DNA from 3 places in the Georgenia phoenicis genome. Region 2 is predicted to be linked to each of the others. Evidence: riboswitches for the same ligand, from Rfam matches in the RefSeq annotation. Region 2 holds a riboswitch; each other region holds the start of a gene.
The links. A riboswitch is a leader RNA that binds a small molecule or an ion and turns the genes downstream of it on or off. The one in region 2 is predicted to bind S-adenosylmethionine.

Region 1 (5,463 bases), 1.3 Mb from region 2:
TGACGCCGCGGCCCAGCTCGAGACAGATCTTCGGCAGCTGGGTGGTCTTCCCCGAGCCGGTCTCGCCGGACACGATGACGACCTGGTGGTCGCGGATCGCCGCGGCGATCTCCTCGCGGCGGGCGGAGACGGGTAGCTCCAGCGGGTAGCGGATCTCCGGGACGGCGGCGCGGCGCGCCTCGAGCTGCTCGGGGGAGTACCCGCGGTGCTCGGGGCGGCGGGTGGAGGGACGACGACGGCGGCCCGTGCGGGTGCCGTCGCCGGCTCGCCCGGGCGGTCGTCCGCCGTCGGCGTGCTGTGCGGCGCCCCGCTCCGTGGTCACGGTCGACCATTCTCGCCGATCGGTGTCCGGTGGGACACCTCGTTTCCTCCCGGTGAACGGCGCGGGGCTCCGCTGCGGAGGGTGTGTGAGCGGCTTGTGAGGGCTGGGGACGCCGCGCGGTGGGCCCACCGGCCCGGGTGACAATGGCTCGGTGTTCAAGCTTCTCGGCTGGGTGCTCACCCTCGCGCTGGCCGCGGCGGCCGTCCTCACCCTCGACCCCGCGAGGCTGGGGATCTCGACCGTCGCCCCGGTGACGCAGGCGATTGCCATGCGCCCCTACCTCGTGGCGGGCTTCGTCGTGCTCGGTGGGGTGCTGCTCCTGGGCGTGCTGCTCGCGGCGCTGCTCGGGCGGCGGTGGCCGCGTCGCGCGGTCCTGGGCGTGGTGCTGCTCGCCGTCGGGGTCGGGCACGCGGGGGTGCTCTGGTCCCGCGGGCTGGGTGACGAGGAGCTGCCGGCCGCGCGCGAGGGCGCGATCACGGTGTTCACGCTCAACACCCTCGGCGGCGGCTCGAGCGCCGAGGAGGTGGCCGCGGCCGCGCACGACGCCGGCGCGGACGTGCTCGTGCTGCCCGAGACCTCCGAGGACAGCGCCCGGAGGATCGCCCAGGGGCTGGTCTCCCGCGACGGTGGTTCCTACCAGCTCTTCGTCGAGCGCACCGGTGAGTGGGACTCCAGCTCGACGGCGCTGCTCGTCAGCGACGAGCTGGGCGAGTACACCGAGGCCCCGGCCCCCGAGACGGCGCACGGCGCGGTCCGCGCGGAGCCGGTCGACGGCTCCGGGCCGGTGCTCGTGGCCGTCCACCCCTTCAGCCCCCACGCGCCCGGACGGGCGATGGAGAAGTGGCGCGCCGACCTCGAGGCCGTGACCGAGCCCTGCCGCAGCGAGCCGGGCGTCATCGTGGCCGGCGACTTCAACGCGACCCTCGATCACGCCCCGATGCGCGACGTCGGCTCCTGCGTCGACGCGTCCGTCGAGGGCGGCGTCGGCGGTGTGGCCACCTGGCCGGCGGATCAGCCACGCCTGGTCGGTGCACCGATCGACCACGTCCTCGTCGACGGCGACGCCTACACCGTGGACGCCGCCGCGGTCCGCGAGGTCGGCGAGAGCGACCACCGCGCCGTCGTCGCCCAGATCTCCCCCCAGTAGCCCGCCGGGCCCCTGTGTGCGCCGACAGCACACTTACCGCCGACAGCACACTTATCGCCGAGAGCGCACTTATCGCCGAGAGCGCACTTACCGCCCCGGCCTGGTGTGACCTCCCCTGTTCACCTCACCCGCACGTGTGGGAGGGAGGTCGGAGGGTAACCGGGGAGGTCGGCGGCGGGTCGCCCGGTCAGCCGGGGGTGATGCTCTCGCCGAGGACCTCGATGTGGACGGCGCCCACGTGGTCGTCGCCCGTGAAGGCCTCGACGCTCACACGTTGCGCTCCCGGTACCGTGAGCTCCTCCTCGTGCGGGTCGTCCGCGCAGGCGAACGTCCGGTCGAGCGTCTCCTCCCCGTCCGCCGTCGTCACTGCGACGGAGACGAGCAGGTTCTCCGCGCCCAGGCCTTCGACCCGCAGGCCGGTGACGTCCGCCGGCTGGCCGAGGTTGAGGGTGGCGGCCGGCTCGCCGGCCGCGGGGCCCGGGTGGATCGCCGAGGACATCGCTCCCACGGCGTCGTCCGCCATGGTCTGGGGCCGGCTCTCGAGCCACTCGTCGATCTCGGCGTCGCTGGGCGCGGCGTCGGCGCAGCCCGCGGCGAGGCCGGCGAGCAGGACGAGGCCGGCGGCGCTGGTGATCGTGCGTCTCCCCATCCCGCCACGCTATCCGGTCACTCCGGCGCGGTACGGTCGCCCGGTGAGTGATCTCCCGGGCGGACGGGGCTGGGTGATCGACGGTGCGACGCAGCTGCCCCGGATCGTCGACCTTCCCGAGTTCCGGCGTGGCTTGGCGGACGACCCCCACCGGGACGCGGTCGAGGCGCTGTGGTGCGGGCGGCCCGCCGACGCCGCGCGGCTGCTCGGGGGCAGGGAGCGGACAGTGCGGGTGCGCGCCCTGCTCGCGGACTGCTCGCGCGACCTCGGGGACCTCGAGACCGCTCGGAAGGACTACGTCGTGCTGGTCGCGGAGTGCGAGGGCACCCCGTGGGAGGCGGTCATGCGCCAGCACCTCGGCAAGGTCCTCTTCACGGCCGGGCGCCCGGAGGAGGCGGCGGAGCAGTTCGCGCGTGCCCTCGAGCTGCGCGAGCTGGCCGGCGCGGATGAGTCCCTGCTGGCCTCCAGCAGGCGCGCCCTGGAGGTCGCACGCGCGGAGTGAGCGCCAGGCGTGACCTCCCCGGTTCACCCCATCCGGAGGTGCGCCATGGCGGGAGGTCGGAGGACAACCGCGTAGGTCAGGCGGGTGCGACGTTCGCGGCGAGGCGGCCGAGCGCCCCTCTCCAGAAGTCCTTCCACTCGGCCACGGCGTCCGGGTCGGGCAGGCCCCCGTGCTGCACCGCCACCCGCACCTTCTCCCCCGCCGCGGCGAGCTCGACGACCACGCGGGCGCCGTCGTCGTTCGTCAGCCTTGCCCGCTTGGACGCGCTGGCGCTCACCACCCGCCACCCCGGCAGCCACTCCTCGCGCCGCGCGTCGTCGACGAGGTGGGCGAAGACCTCCTCGGCGCCGCGCCCCACCGTCTTGGACACGTTCGCGTCGAAGGTGCCGTCCGGGCGCTGGCCGGGTAGGCGCATCCCGCGCGCCTGCTCGTAGCCCACGGTGAGGCTCTGGGCCCACCAGCCGTCGACGTCGTGCTCGGTGACGAGCCACTCCGCGATCTGCTTGTGCTTCCACCCGGTGGCCCCGGCGGTGTCGAGCAGGGCGTACCACTCCTCGCGGGAGCGGCCGGTGGCACGGGCGACCTTCTCCGCGCCGATCGCCTCGTCGTGCCATCGGGTGGCCATGGACCCACGCTACGACGTCTCACCGACGAGCGCGTCCGCGCCCGGAGGTCTCGGATGTCGGATGGTCCTTGCCCACGCAGCAGACGCTCCACGACGATCGCCCCACCATCCAGAGCGGCCGAGAGTCCTGGCTCGTCGACGCCGCAGCAACCCCCCGTCCGCGGGTGCGGGTGCTTCCGCCAGGTCCGATGGGAGAGACCTCTTGAGCACCGCTAGCCTCGTGACTGTGCCGCGTGGACGACCGACCGTGTCCTTCGAGCTCTACCCACCGCGCACGCCCGCCAGTGAGGCGGCCGCGTGGGAGACGGTCGAGCGTCTGGCCGCCGCCGGCCCCGACTTCTTCTCCGTCACCTACGGAGCCTCCGGCTCCGCCCGGAACGCCTCCCGCACGCTCGTGCGCCGCATCCTGGCCGAGACACCGGTGACCCCGATCGCTCACCTCACCTGCGTCGACGCAACCCGCGCCGAGCTCGAGCGCTACGTCACCGAGCTCGTCGACGACGGCGTGCGCGACTTCCTCGCCCTGCGCGGCGACCCGCCGGCCGGCACCGACACCTGGGTCCCGCGCCCCGACGGGCTCAACAGTGCGAGCGAGCTCGTCGCCCTCATCCGCGCGGTCGAGCGCGAGCGCTTCGGAACCACGGGCGTGCTCAGCGTCGCCGTCGCCGCCTACCCGGCCGGCTCGAGCCACACCCGCGGCCAGGACGTCGCCGCCCTGCTGGAGAAGCAGGAGGCCGGCGCGGACTTCGCCATCACCCAGGTGTTCTACGACGCCGCCGCGTACGCCGACCTCGTCAGCGAGGCGCGCGCCGTGGGCGTGTACCTGCCCGTCGTCGCCGGCATCATCCCGACGACGGACCCCCGCCGGCTCGCCCGCCTCGCCCAGCTCACCGGCGTCCCCGCGCCCGCGCCGCTCCTCGAGCGGCTCGCCGCCGCGGCCGACGACGAGGAGCGCCACCGCGTCGGCATCGAGGCGACCGTCGCGCTCGTCGAGGACGTCGTCTCCGCTGGCGCGCCCGGGCTTCACCTGTTCACCTTCAACCAGTACCGGCCGGCCCTCGACGTCGTCGAACGGCTGCGCCGCCCGCTGTCCACCACGAGCCCGAGGACCACCCGATGACCGACCCGACCGCACCCCAGCTGCCCGCCGCCACGATCCTCGGCTACCCGCGGATCGGGCCACGGCGCGAGCTCAAGCGGGCCGTGGAGTCCTTCTGGGCGGGCCGCAGCGAGCTCGACGACCTCCAGATCGCCGCCGCGGAGCTGCGCCGCCGCCAGCGCGCGCGCCTCGTCGACCTCGGCCTCGCCGCCGACGACGCCTCCATCCCCTCCGACTTCAGCTTCTACGACCAGGTGCTCGACACCGCCGTCACCCTCGGGGCCGTCCCGCCCCGCTTCGCCCACCTCCTCGACGACGACGGCGTCCTCGACCTGCCCGGCTACTTCACCCTGGCCCGGGGAGCCGGGGAGCGGCCGCCGCTGGAGATGACGAAGTGGTTCGACACGAACTACCACTACCTCGTCCCGGAGATCAGCCCGCAGACCCGCTTCCGCCTCGCCGACGACCGCGTCCAGCGCTGCTTCCTCGAGGCGGCGGCCGAGGGCGTGACGACCCGGCCCGTCATCCTTGGGCCGGTGACCTTCCTCCTGCTGAGCAAGGCCGTGGCCGAGGCCGACCCCGCCGACGGCGCCGCTCCCGCGGCCGCCCCGCCGGAGGGCTTCACCCCGCTCGACCGCCTCGAGGACGTGCTCCCGGCCTACGTCGAGCTGCTCCACGCGCTGGGCGGCGCGGGCGCCCCGTGGGTGCAGCTCGAGGAGCCGGCGCTCGCCGTCGACTGGGACGTTCCGCGCGAGCGCGTGCTCGCCGCCGTCGAGCGGGCCTACACCGTGCTCGCGGCCGAGACGACCCGCCCCGAACGGCCCGCGCTCTTCGTCCCCGTCGCCTACGGGCCGGCGGAGGACGCGCTGCCGGTCCTGGCCGGGGCCGGGGTCGAGGCCGTCGGCGTCGACCTCGTCCGTGGCGCGGCGCCCTCCGGTGAGGTGCTCTCGCAGCTGGGGGACGCCGTCGTCGTCGCGGGGGTCGTCGACGGACGCAACGTGTGGCGCACCGACCTCGACGGCGCGCTCGAGCGGCTCCAGGAGCTCGAGGCGGGGCTGCGGCCCGGCGCCGCCCGTGACGGTGGCCTGTGCGTCGCCACCTCGACGTCCCTCCAGCACG
Region 2 (5,463 bases):
GCCGGACGCGAGCAGATCTACGCCGAGCCGGGGCACCCCTACACGCAGGCGCTCATGTCGGCGATCCCCAAGGACGACCCCGTCGCCGAGCGCGAGCGCCGCCGGATCATCCTCGAGGGCGACATCCCCTCCCCCGTCGACCCGCCCTCGGGCTGCGTCTTCCGCACCCGCTGCCCCCTCGCCGTCGAGGAGTGCGCCCACCACGTGCCGACCGTGACGCTCGGCCCGGGCCACGTGTCCAACTGCGTGCGAGCCGGGGAGCGCGTCCCCGTCGGTTAGGCCGGAGCGAGCGAGACCCCCACGACGCCGGGGCCCGTGTGCGCCCCGACGACGGCGGTCACCTCGCTGCGGACGAGGCTTGTGACCTGCGCGCCCGTCTCCGCCAGCCGCTGCTCGAGCTCGGCGGTGAGGGCGTCGGCCGCCTCCGCGTCGGCGAAGTGGTGGACGGCCACCCGGACGGGCCCGCCGTCGCCGCGCGGGGTGGCGGCACCCGGCCCACCAGCGGCGCGCACGGCGAGCTCGACGATCCGGCGCCGCGTGCGGGCAGCGCCCGGCGCCGTCTCGGTGACGGCGAGACACCCGCCGCGCAGCGCGAGGATCGGACGCACGCCCAGCGCAGAGCCGACGAAGGCGCGTGCCGGGCCGATCCGCCCGCCGCGGGCGAGGTGGCGCAGGTCCGGCACCGCGAAGAGGACGCTGCTGCGGGCGGCAGTCTCCCGCGCCGCCGCGAGGACGCTCTCGACGTCCGCCCCGCCGGCTGCCCGCTCGGCGGCCGCGACCGCGGCGAACCCCGTCCCACCGCCCACGGTGCGCGTGTCGACCACGTGCACCGGCGTGCCACGCCGCTCGGTCACCTCCTCGGCGGCGAGCCGGGCGAGGGCCACCGTCCCCGACAGCTCGGCCGACAGGTGCAGGCACACGACGGCGGAGGCACCGTCGTCGACGGCAGCCTCCATCGCGTCGGTGAGCGCCTGCCGGGAGGGTTGCGACGTCGTCGCCGTGCCGCCGCCACGAAGGTGAGCGGCGAGCTCCTCGCGGCTCAGGGCGTCGTCGGGGTGGTCCACGCCGTCGAGCACGATGCGCAGCGGGACCACGCGGATCCCCAGACGCTCCGCCGTCGCCGGGGACAGGGAGGCCGTGGAGTCGGTGAGGACCGCGACGCCGGGCATCAGCCCATCATCGCATCCGCCCGCGCTCAGGCCGGGACCGGCTGCGCCTCCGCCCCACCTGCCACGCCGACCAGCCCGCGCGCCTGGAGCGCCGGGATGATCCCGCGCAGGAGCCGCTGGACGTCGGCGGGGATGGAGCCGGGCAGGACGACGAAACCGTCCGCCGCACCCGCCTCGAGCCACCGCTCGATGGTCGCGACGACGTCGCCCACCGTGCCGACGGCCTCGAGCGCACCCGCCCAGCCCTCGTCGCCACCGGCGATGTCGGTGAGGAGGTCGGCGCGGGCGCGGGCGGACTCGTAGTCGGCGGCGATGATCGTGCGGAGGTCGACGAGCACGCGGACGGGGCCGCGGCCGGCGGCGCGCGCGGCGGAGCGGACGGCAAAACGCAGCTCCCGCGCCCAGCTCAGGTCGGCCTCCCGGAGGCGGACGACGTCGGCGAGCTCGGCGGCCGCGGGCAGCTCCGACTCCTGCTCGAGCGGCAGGACCACGGTGGGCCGCTGGCTCGAGCGCTCGGCGGTGCTGCGGACGAGGTCCTCGAGGAGGTCACCGAGCTGCGGCAGCGCGGTCACCTGGGCGGTGCCGCCGCGGGCCACCTGCAGACCGGCCCACGAGCCGCTCTTGCGGTTGAACTGTGCGAGCTCGGCGGCCACGGTCGAGTCGGCGCGGCCCAGCTGCACGGTAGGCACGAGGCCCGTGCCGCCGGCGCTGGGGCTGATGCGGCGGGCGGCCACGACCGGGTCGAGCCAGGCGTTGGCGCGGGGTGCGGCGTCGGCGCGGAGGCGGAAGTTCTCGCCGAGGGTGACGAAGGAGACCCCGCCCTTGTGGGCGGCGCGGGCGTAGGAGGCGAGGCGCACGAGGTTCGCCTGCTCGGCCGGGAGACCGGCGGCGGCCTCTCGGTCGTGGGCGGGGGCGCCGAGGCCGGACAAATCCAGGGCGATGGTCGCCGTCGTCGAGGTCGTGGCAGTGGTGCGGGTGGGCAGGAACGCAGCAGTCATGGCAGTACCAATCGAGGTCGCAGCGCCGTGGGGGCGCGGGAAGGACGTGAGACCTGATGCGCCGGGTCCGGCGCCTGGCGTGTCACTCGCCGGCGGCTCGGGGGCTGGATCAGGGGTGACGCGTCAGCGCGGCTCGCGCCGAGGGCGTCGCTTCTCGTATGTCAGGCCGACATACGCGGACGACCGCACATGCACATGCTGCTGCCGCTACGGCTGGTGATCTGCCGGGGGCTGAGGTGCGTGGTCATCCTGGTACGTCCTTCGCGTGCTGGCACCGTCGCGGTGCGCTCCGTTGTCCCGACGGTCACGGGACCAGGTCATCACCCGGGGCACCCGCCGCACGTGGCGGGTTGCCGACCAGCAAGCCGGGGCTTAGCGCACTCGATGTGCGCACTGGTGCTCTGAACCTGAGGCAGACGCTAGCCGGGCCTCACTTCAGGTGTCAACCGTCACCACGGGGAATGTCAGTGGTCGGTCATACGGTGGAGTCATCAGGTCGAGAGCACCGAGGGAGGTGAGCGAGATGGCAGCGACACAGGCTGAGCAGCCCGGTCCCCCGCCCTGGCTCGTGCTCGACGACGGCCCGGCCGAGCTGCCTCCCCTCCCGCCGGACCCGCTCCCGCCGGGCGCCGGACCGGACGAGCGCTGGGCCACGGAGATCCCCGTCGAGGACGACGGCCCCGACGAGCTCCCTCCTCTTCCTCCCGACCCGCTCGGGTACCGCGCCACGATGGACGACGACGGCGCAGAGCTGGGCCGGCTGCTCACCTCCCTGGCACCGGGGCCGGGTCTCGCTGCAGCACTCGAGGCGCTGACCCCACGCGGTGTCGGCCTGTACGACCTGGTCGAGATGGTCGCCGGCTACCAGCGGCTGGCGTCCTGGGCCACGGCCCGAGCCACCGAGCTCAGCGGAGCCCTGGCCGGCCGGCCGGGCGTCAACCCGCACCACCCCCTGCCGGGCGGCAAGATCGCCACGGACAGCGCGGCCGCCGAGCTCGCCCCGCGGCTGGGGATCACCCGCTTCGCGGCGCGGCGCATGGTGGGGGACGCCTTCCTCTACCGGGACAAGCTCGACCAGACGGCCGCGGCGCTGCGCACCGGCCTCATCGACCCCGTCAAGGCCGCGGTGCTCACGCGTCGCCTCGCGGATCAGCCGGCGGACGTCGCGTGGGAGGTCCAGCGGGTGGTCCTGCCCGACGCTCCGCACCAGTCTCCGGCGCAGCTCACCCGGGCGGTGGAGAAGGCGATCATCGCGATCGACCCGAGCCGGGCGGTCCAGCGGCACCGCCGGGCACGCGAGCAGCGGCGGGTGGACCACCCGCGCCCGCTGCCCGACGGCATGGCCTCGATCCACGCGTTCCTGCCCGCCACGGACGCAGCGGGCTTCGACCTCGCCCTCGAGGCCGCGGCCCGCAGTGCCAAGGCGGCCGGCGACAGCCGCACGATCGACCAGCTCCGCGCCGACGCCTTCGGTCTCATGGGCCACACCGCGTTGGAGCTGGGCTACATCGGCCTGCCGCAGCAGCCGAGTGCCGCGCCGGCCACGGAGGCGGGTGGGGACGGGCAGGTCGGCGGCGCCGGCGTGGCCGCCCTGCGCGGCGACGGCGACGACGGGGCCGTTCAGACGGACGACGGCACCGACGCCGCCGTGCCCGACACCCCGTCGGCCGCCACCGGCACACCCGACCTGCAGCCCGTCAGCGACTACCTCCGGATGTTCTACATGCCGGTCGGCACCATCGGCGGCAGGCGTGCCGTCATCCGGGTGGACGTGCCGCTGTCGGTCCTCGTCCTCCCGCCGGAGACGCAGGGAGCCTTCCCCGCCGTCGGCGAGTGCTGGGAGCACCTCGTCGAAGACACCGACGAGGCCTCAGGGGCGAGCTCTGCCCACGACCCTCCAGGGGACAGCCCTGCCGACGACCCCCCGCTCCCGCTGGCCGAGGTCGCCGAGCTCGAGGGCTACGGCCCCATCACCCCGGACGTCGCCCGTGCGCTGGCGATGAGCGCAGGAACCTGGCAGCGGATCGTCACCGACCCGCTGAGCGGCGAGGTCCTCGACGTCGGCCGCACCCGCTACCGACCGCCCGCCGCGCTTGCCGAGTTCGTCAGGGCCCGCGACCGCACCTGCGTCGTCCCCGGCTGCTCCACCCCGGCCCACAGCTGCGACCTCGACCACGTCGTCCCCTTCCCCGAGGGCCCCACGAGCGCCGGCAACCTCGGCGCGGGGTGCCGCCCGGACCACACCGTCAAGACCCTCGGTCAGTTCCGCCTCGAGCACCTCGGCGGGGGCACCTTCCGGTGGACCACCCCGAGCGGGCACGTGTACCAGCGGGACCACCACGGCCGCGTCACCTGGGTGCGGACCGGGACGGAGGACACCGAGCCGCCCTTTTGAGCCCTCGCCGGGATCCCGGACGCGCGGGCCGGTCCGGCCGGTCTCGGCCACGGACGCGCACCTCACATCCCCTCGCGGCGCGGCCTGACGGACAATGGGTCCAGACCCGGACCCCACCGCGAAGGACCGTCGATGACCGCCGAGCAGCCCGCCACCCCCACCGCTCTCCCCGAGTCGGTGAGCAGCGAGGACTTCAAGGCCGTCTTCCGCCGCCACCCGGCCGGCGTCGCCGTCGTCACTTGCGCCACGCCGGACGGGCCGGCGGGCTTCACCGCCACCTCGGTCATCTCCGTCGCCGCGAACCCCGCCATGCTCGCCTTCTCCGTGGCCGCCGGCTCCACCTCGCGCCGCATCCTCGACAGCGCCCCGAGCGTCGTCGTCAACTTCCTGAGCCAGGACCAGCAGGACCTCGCCCGCCGCTTCGCCGCCCGGGGCAGCGACCGCTTCGCCGGCCTCGACTACTGCTCACTGCCCACCGGCGAGCCCGTCCTGCCCGGCACCACCGCCTGGATCAGGGGCGTCGTCGAGCAGCGCGTGCCGGTCGGCGACAGCCTCCTCATCGCGCTGCGCGCGGTCCTCGCCCACCGCGAGGACGAGGCCGAGCCGCTCGTCTACCTCGACCGCGCCTTCCCCCGCCTGGAGGGCTGACACCGAGGGCCGGACTCCCCGTGGGGAGTCCGGCCCTCGGCACGTGAAGAGGCGGGCTACGCCGGCACGATGTTGACGAGCTTGGGCGCCCGCACGATGACCTTGCGGATCCCGCGGTCACCCAGCGCGCGCTTGACGCCCGGCGTCTCCAGCGCCAGCCGCTCCAGCTCGTCCGCCTCGATGGAGACCGGCACCTGGAGCTTGTCGCGCAGCTTGCCGGCCACCTGGACGATGCAGGTCACCGTGTCGGCGA
Region 3 (5,463 bases), 1.1 Mb from region 2:
GCACGGCGAGGAGGTTGGCGTAGGGGTTGCCCTCGCCGGACTCGAGGACGATCGCGTCCTCGGCCGGGTTGAGGTCCGCCTCGAGGGCGTAGTTGCCGTTGATGACGGCGGCGTCGAAGTCCTGGAGGCTGCGGACCAGCTGGGCGGCCTCGAGCTCGGCGAGCTCGATGTTCTTCGGGTTGTCCGCGACGTCGAAGATCGTCGGGTCCTCGACGTCCTCGGCCAGGGTGAACAGCCCCTCGGCGGCGAGCAGCTGCAGCGCTCGGGCCTGGTTGGCCGGGTCGTTGGGCACGCCCACCTGGGCGCCGTCGGGCAGCTCGTCGAGCGAGGTGAGGGTGTCGGAGTAGACGCCGTAGGGCTCGATGTGGACGCCCTCGAACGCGGTGAAGTCGTAGCCCTTCTCCTCCACCTCGGCCTCGAAGTAGGGCAGGTGCTGGAAGAAGTTCGCGTCGAGCTCGCCCTCGGCGAGCTGGACGTTGGGCTGGACGTAGTCGGTGTACTCGACGGTCTCGAGGGTGAAGCCGGCGTCCTCGGCGAGGTTGTCCTGGACGAACTCGAGGATCTCGGCGTGCGGCGTCGGGCTGGCGCCGACGACGATCGTCGTCACCTCCCCCTCGGCGGCCGGGGTCTCCTCAGCGCTGTCGTCGGCGGCGTCGCCGCAGGCGGCGAGGGTGAGGGCGGCGACGCCGGCGAGGACGGCGAGCCGCGCGGTGCGGGTGGAGGTCATGGGGGTTCCTTTCGTGGGGACGCTCAGCGGTGGTCGACGAGTCGCGCGACCCGGTCACCGAGCATCTGGACAAGCTGGACGAGGACGATGATCACGACGACGGTCACGACCATGACGTCGGTCTGGAAGCGGTTGTAGCCGTGGTTGATGGCCAGGGCGCCGAGGCCGCCGGCGCCGAGCGCGCCAGCCATCGCGGAGTAGCCGATGAGGGTGATGACCGTGACGGTGATGCCGCCGACGATCGCGGGCAGCGCCTCGCGCACGAGCACCCCGCCGACGATCGCGAGCCGGGAGGCGCCGACCATCTGCGCCGCCTCCACCTTCCCGGCGTTGACGTCCCGCACGGCCGTCTCGACGAGCCGCGCGAAGAAGGGGATCGCGCCGAGGGTCAGCGGGACGACCGCCGACTGCCACCCGAAGGTGGTGCCGGTGAGCAGCCGCGTCAGCGGGAGGATCGCGATCATGAGGATGATGAAGGGGAAGGAGCGCCCGACGTTGACGACGACGGCGAGCGCCGCGTTGACGACGCGGCTGGGACGCAGGCCCCCGGGAGACGTCGCGACGAGCGCGAGCCCGAGCGGCAGGCCGAGGAGCACGGTGAGCAGGGAGGACAGCCCGCTCATGTAGATGGTCTCGAGGGTGGCCTCGGGCAGCTGCTCGGTGATGACCCGGTTGTCGAGCGCGTCCTGGAACCAGCTCATGCCGCCACCTCCTCGACGTGGACGCCGACGGCGCGCAGCCGGGTCACGGCGTCGGCCGCCACCCCCGCGGGGACGACGACGCGCAGCCGGCCGACCCGGCTGCCGGCGAGGGTCTCGATGGTGCCGGAGGAGACGTCGACGTCCTCGAGGGCGGCGACGGCGGCGAGCACCCGCCCGGCGGGCACCTCGCCGGCGAAGGACACCTCGAGGGTGACCCGGCCGGTGGCGGGTGGCTCCGGGGGCAGGGAGACGAGGGCGCGGGCGAGACGGGAGCCGTGCTCCCCCGCGACCTCGGCGATCGCGCCGGTCTGCGCCACACGGCCGCGGTCGAGGAGCGTCACCGAGTCGCAGACCTCGCGCACCACGGACATCTCGTGGGTGATGATGAGGACGGTGATGCCCAGCCGGTCCCGGACGTCGCGGATGAGCCCGAGGATCTGGCGGGTGGTGTCGGAGTCGAGGGCCGAGGTGGGCTCGTCGCACAGCAGGACGGCCGGCTCGGCGGCGAGCGCCCGGGCGATGCCCACGCGCTGCTTCTGCCCGCCGGACAGCTGGGCGGGGTAGGCGTCGCCGCGCCCGGCGAGGCCGACGAGCTCGAGCAGCTCACGCACCCGCTCCTGCCGCTCGGCGCGCGGGACGCCGGCCACCCGCAGCGGGTAGGCGACGTTCTGCGCCGCCGTGCGCGCCTCGAGGAGGTTGACGTGCTGGAAGACCATGCCGATGCGCCGGCGCTGGCGGCGCAGCTCGCGCTCGCCGAGGCCGCTGAGCGCGACCCCGTCGATGGCGACCGTGCCGGATGTGGGCCGCTCGAGGGCGGTGAGGCAGCGGATGAGCGTCGACTTCCCGGCGCCGGACTCGCCGACGATCCCGTGGACGGCGCCGCGCGGCACCTCGAGATCGATCCCGTCGAGCGCGACGACCTCCTGGCCACCCCGGCCGGGGTAGACCTTGCGCAGGCCGGTCAGACTGATCACGGGATTCCTCCATCGGTCCTGGCGGGAGCACCCGTTGGAGCGGGTTGCTGCAGCGTCGACGAGCCAGGTCTCTCGGCTGCTCTGGATGGTGGCGCCACCGTAGGGTCGGCGCCTCCCAGGGACCCACCGATGTCCACCATGCGAGATGCGAGCCCCGCTCGCGCAGGACCACGGCTGCTATAACCGCCCCATGGAGACGACGCCCCGCCGGCTGCGGGCCGAGGTGTGGATCGTCCTGGGCCTGTCGCTGGGCCAGTCCGCCCTCTACGCCGTCGTCAACCTCGCCGCCCGGCTCACCGCGGACACCCCGCTGCGGGACCAGGCCACGGCGCTCAACCCCTCCCGCTCGGCGCGCCCCTACCTCGACCTCACCTACCAGCTGCTCAGCCTCGGCTTCGCGGTCGTGCCCGTGGCGCTCGCGCTGTTCCTCCTCAGCGAGCCGGGCCGCCGCGCCACCGCCCGCATCGGGCTCGACCTGGCCCGCCCCGGCCGGGACCTCGCCGTCGGCACCGGGCTGGCGGCCCTCATCGGCATCCCCGGTCTCGGCCTGTACGCCCTCGGCCGCGCGCTGGGCCTCACGGTCGAGGTCCAGGCCGCGACCCTCGACCAGCACTGGTGGGCGGTGCCCGTCCTCGTCCTCGCGGCGCTGAAGAACGCCCTGGTCGAGGAGGTCGTCGCGGCCGGCTACCTCGTCGAGCGCCTCGAGCAGCTCGGCTGGCGTGCCCCGGCGGTCGTCACCGCGAGCGCCCTGCTGCGCGGGACCTACCACCTCTACCAGGGCATCGGGCCGGGGCTGGCGAACGTCGCCATGGGCGTGGTCTTCGCCGAGTACTACCGCCGCCGACGGCGGACCATGCCGCTCGTCGTCGCCCACACCCTGCTCGACGTCGTCGCCTTCGTCGGCTACGCCCTCCTGCCGGCCGAGCTGCTCGCCGCCCTCGGCGTCAGGTAGGGCTGCTCGCCGCCCTCGGCGTCAGGTAGGGCTGATCGCACACCGGTCGGTTCCGGGGAGCGGCGGGGGTCAGCCCCTAGACTCGGGCGCATGACCGATCGGCCGGGTGACGCCATGCCCGCGCCCACCCGCCTCGCGGCCCAGGGACGGGAGGCACCGCGCCGGAAGGTGCTGCTCGTCGACGCACCGGCCACCCGCGTCCGCCGCCCCCGTGACGTCCTCGAGCTCGTCCTCTCGGCGCTCGGGATCGCCGTCGTCCTCCTCCTCGCGGTCTACGCGCACGCGACCGCGATCGGCGTGACCGAGGACGTCCAGTCCGCGGTCGCCCTCGTGCTGCGCGAGATCCTCCTGCTGCCGGTCACCGTCCTCGAGGGTGTCGCTACCTTCATCCTGCCGCTCTTCGTCATCGCCATGCAGCTCGTCCGCCGCCGGTGGCGAGCCGTCCTCGAGGCGCTCGCGGCCGCCGCCGTCGCCGGGGCAGTCACCCTGGGCGCGGTCCTCCTGCTCGACACCTACGGGCCCACCGCGCTGTCCGTCGGGCTGACGATCACCTCCGAGGGCGACGCCGTCGTCGCGATGAACCCGCTCGTCGCGGCGCTCGCCGCGCTGCTCACCACCGTCGGCACCCGCGCGCACCGGCCCACGGTGCGGTGGTCGTGGAACCTCCTGTGGGTCGTCCTCGCGCTCACCGTCATCCGCGGCGCGCTCACCCTCCCGGGGGCGGTCGTCACCGTCCTCATCGGCCGCGCCGTCGGGCTGGCCGGGCGCTACGCCGTCGGCGTCATCAACGAGCGCGCCGAGGGCATCGCCCTGGTCCAGGGCGTCCGGCGGGCCGGCCTCGACCCGGTGAAGGTCGTGCGCCTGGACCCCGTCGAGGGGGACGTCGGCGCGTGGACCGTCACGACCTCCTCCCCCATCGGCTTCACCGAGCGCCCCGGGGAGGTCGAGAGCCCCGACGGCGTGCCCACCTGGCCCGGCTCCTCCCGCGGGAGCGACTCGATCGTGCCGGACGTGCTCACCGACCCCTTCGCCGTCGTCGCCTCCTCCGCGAGCCCTGACGGCGTCAGCCTCGACCCCGTGAGCGCGCACCGCGTGTACTCGGTGTGGGACACCGAGGGACGGCGCTGGTACGTCACCGTGCTCGACGGCGACCGGCAGGTCGTCGGCTACCTCTCCTCCCTGTGGTCCCGGCTGCGGGTACGCGGCCTGCAGCGGCGCCGCGCGACCTCCCTGCGCGACGCCGCCGACCGCGCCGCCCTCCTCGCATACGCCACCGAGCGCGCCGGGGTCCACACCCCGCCCCTCGTCGGGATGGCAGAGTCGCGCGACTCCGTCCTCATGGTCACCGCGCACATCGCCGGTGCGCGCCGGCTCAACGACATCCCCGCCGAGGAGGTGAGCGACGAGCTGCTCGACGAGCTGTGGGGCCAGCTGTGCACCGCCCACACCGCCGGCATCGCCCACCTCGACCTCAGCGCGGACGCCGTCCTCGTCACCAGCGACGGTGAGGTCCTGATCCTCGACTGGGAGAACGGGGAGATCGCCTCCTCCGAGCTGTCCCGCCGTCTCGACCTCGCCCAGCTGCTCGCGGCGACGGCCGCGAAGGTCGGGGAGGACCGCGCCCTGGCCAGCGCCGCCCGCAGCCTCGACAGCGAGGAGCTCGCCTCGGTCGCCCCGCTCCTCCAGCCGGTCGTCCTCACCGCCCACACCCGGGCCGCCGCTGAGAAGCCGCGCGAGCTGCTCAACTCCCTGCGCGAGCGGCTCGTGGACCAGATCCCGGCGGCGGACGTCGAGCCGATGCGGCTGGCGCGCTTCAGCATGCGCACCGTCGTCATGGTGACCATCGCCGTCGTCGCCGTGTGGCTGCTGCTCGGCACGCTGAACTTCGAGCAGGTCGTCGCCGCCACCCGCAACGCCAACCCGTGGTGGCTGCTCCTGTGCTTCGTCCTGGGTGTCGTCACCTACGTCGGCAGCGCGATGGGCCTGGTCGCCTTCTCCCCCGAGCGGCTCGGCCTGTGGCGCACCACCCTCGTCCAGGTCGCGGCCGGGGTCGTCTCGCTCGTCGCGCCGGCCGGTGTCGGGCCGGCCGCCCTCAACCTGCGCTTCCTC

Region 1: another riboswitch for S-adenosylmethionine. It lies ahead of AA0005_RS01130 (methylenetetrahydrofolate reductase); the one in region 2 lies ahead of AA0005_RS07030 (hypothetical protein).
Region 3: another riboswitch for S-adenosylmethionine. It lies ahead of AA0005_RS02130 (methionine ABC transporter ATP-binding protein); the one in region 2 lies ahead of AA0005_RS07030 (hypothetical protein).

What each region holds. Positions count from the first base shown of each region.
Region 1 is NZ_CP154855.1:216,308-221,770, reverse strand. Features, by position in the region: gene hrpA (ATP-dependent RNA helicase HrpA) at 1-322, opposite strand, end outside; gene AA0005_RS01150 (endonuclease/exonuclease/phosphatase family protein) at 474-1,469, shown strand; gene AA0005_RS01145 (hypothetical protein) at 1,657-2,118, opposite strand; gene AA0005_RS01140 (tetratricopeptide repeat protein) at 2,162-2,620, shown strand; gene AA0005_RS01135 (DUF4287 domain-containing protein) at 2,697-3,245, opposite strand; SAM riboswitch class I at 3,348-3,440, shown strand; gene AA0005_RS01130 (methylenetetrahydrofolate reductase) at 3,472-4,365, shown strand; gene metE (5-methyltetrahydropteroyltriglutamate--homocysteine S-methyltransferase) at 4,362-5,463, shown strand, end outside.
Region 2 is NZ_CP154855.1:1,480,506-1,485,968, reverse strand. Features, by position in the region: gene AA0005_RS07040 (ABC transporter ATP-binding protein) at 1-279, shown strand, start outside; gene AA0005_RS07035 (DegV family protein) at 276-1,169, opposite strand; gene AA0005_RS07030 (hypothetical protein) at 1,196-2,167, opposite strand; SAM riboswitch class IV at 2,451-2,575, opposite strand; gene AA0005_RS07025 (DUF222 domain-containing protein) at 2,691-4,562, shown strand; gene AA0005_RS07020 (flavin reductase family protein) at 4,695-5,210, shown strand; gene leuS (leucine--tRNA ligase) at 5,267-5,463, opposite strand, start outside.
Region 3 is NZ_CP154855.1:424,466-429,928, reverse strand. Features, by position in the region: gene AA0005_RS02140 (MetQ/NlpA family ABC transporter substrate-binding protein) at 1-727, opposite strand, end outside; gene AA0005_RS02135 (methionine ABC transporter permease) at 751-1,428, opposite strand; gene AA0005_RS02130 (methionine ABC transporter ATP-binding protein) at 1,425-2,402, opposite strand; SAM riboswitch class I at 2,409-2,494, opposite strand; gene AA0005_RS02125 (CPBP family intramembrane glutamic endopeptidase) at 2,593-3,354, shown strand; gene AA0005_RS02120 (lysylphosphatidylglycerol synthase domain-containing protein) at 3,445-5,463, shown strand, end outside.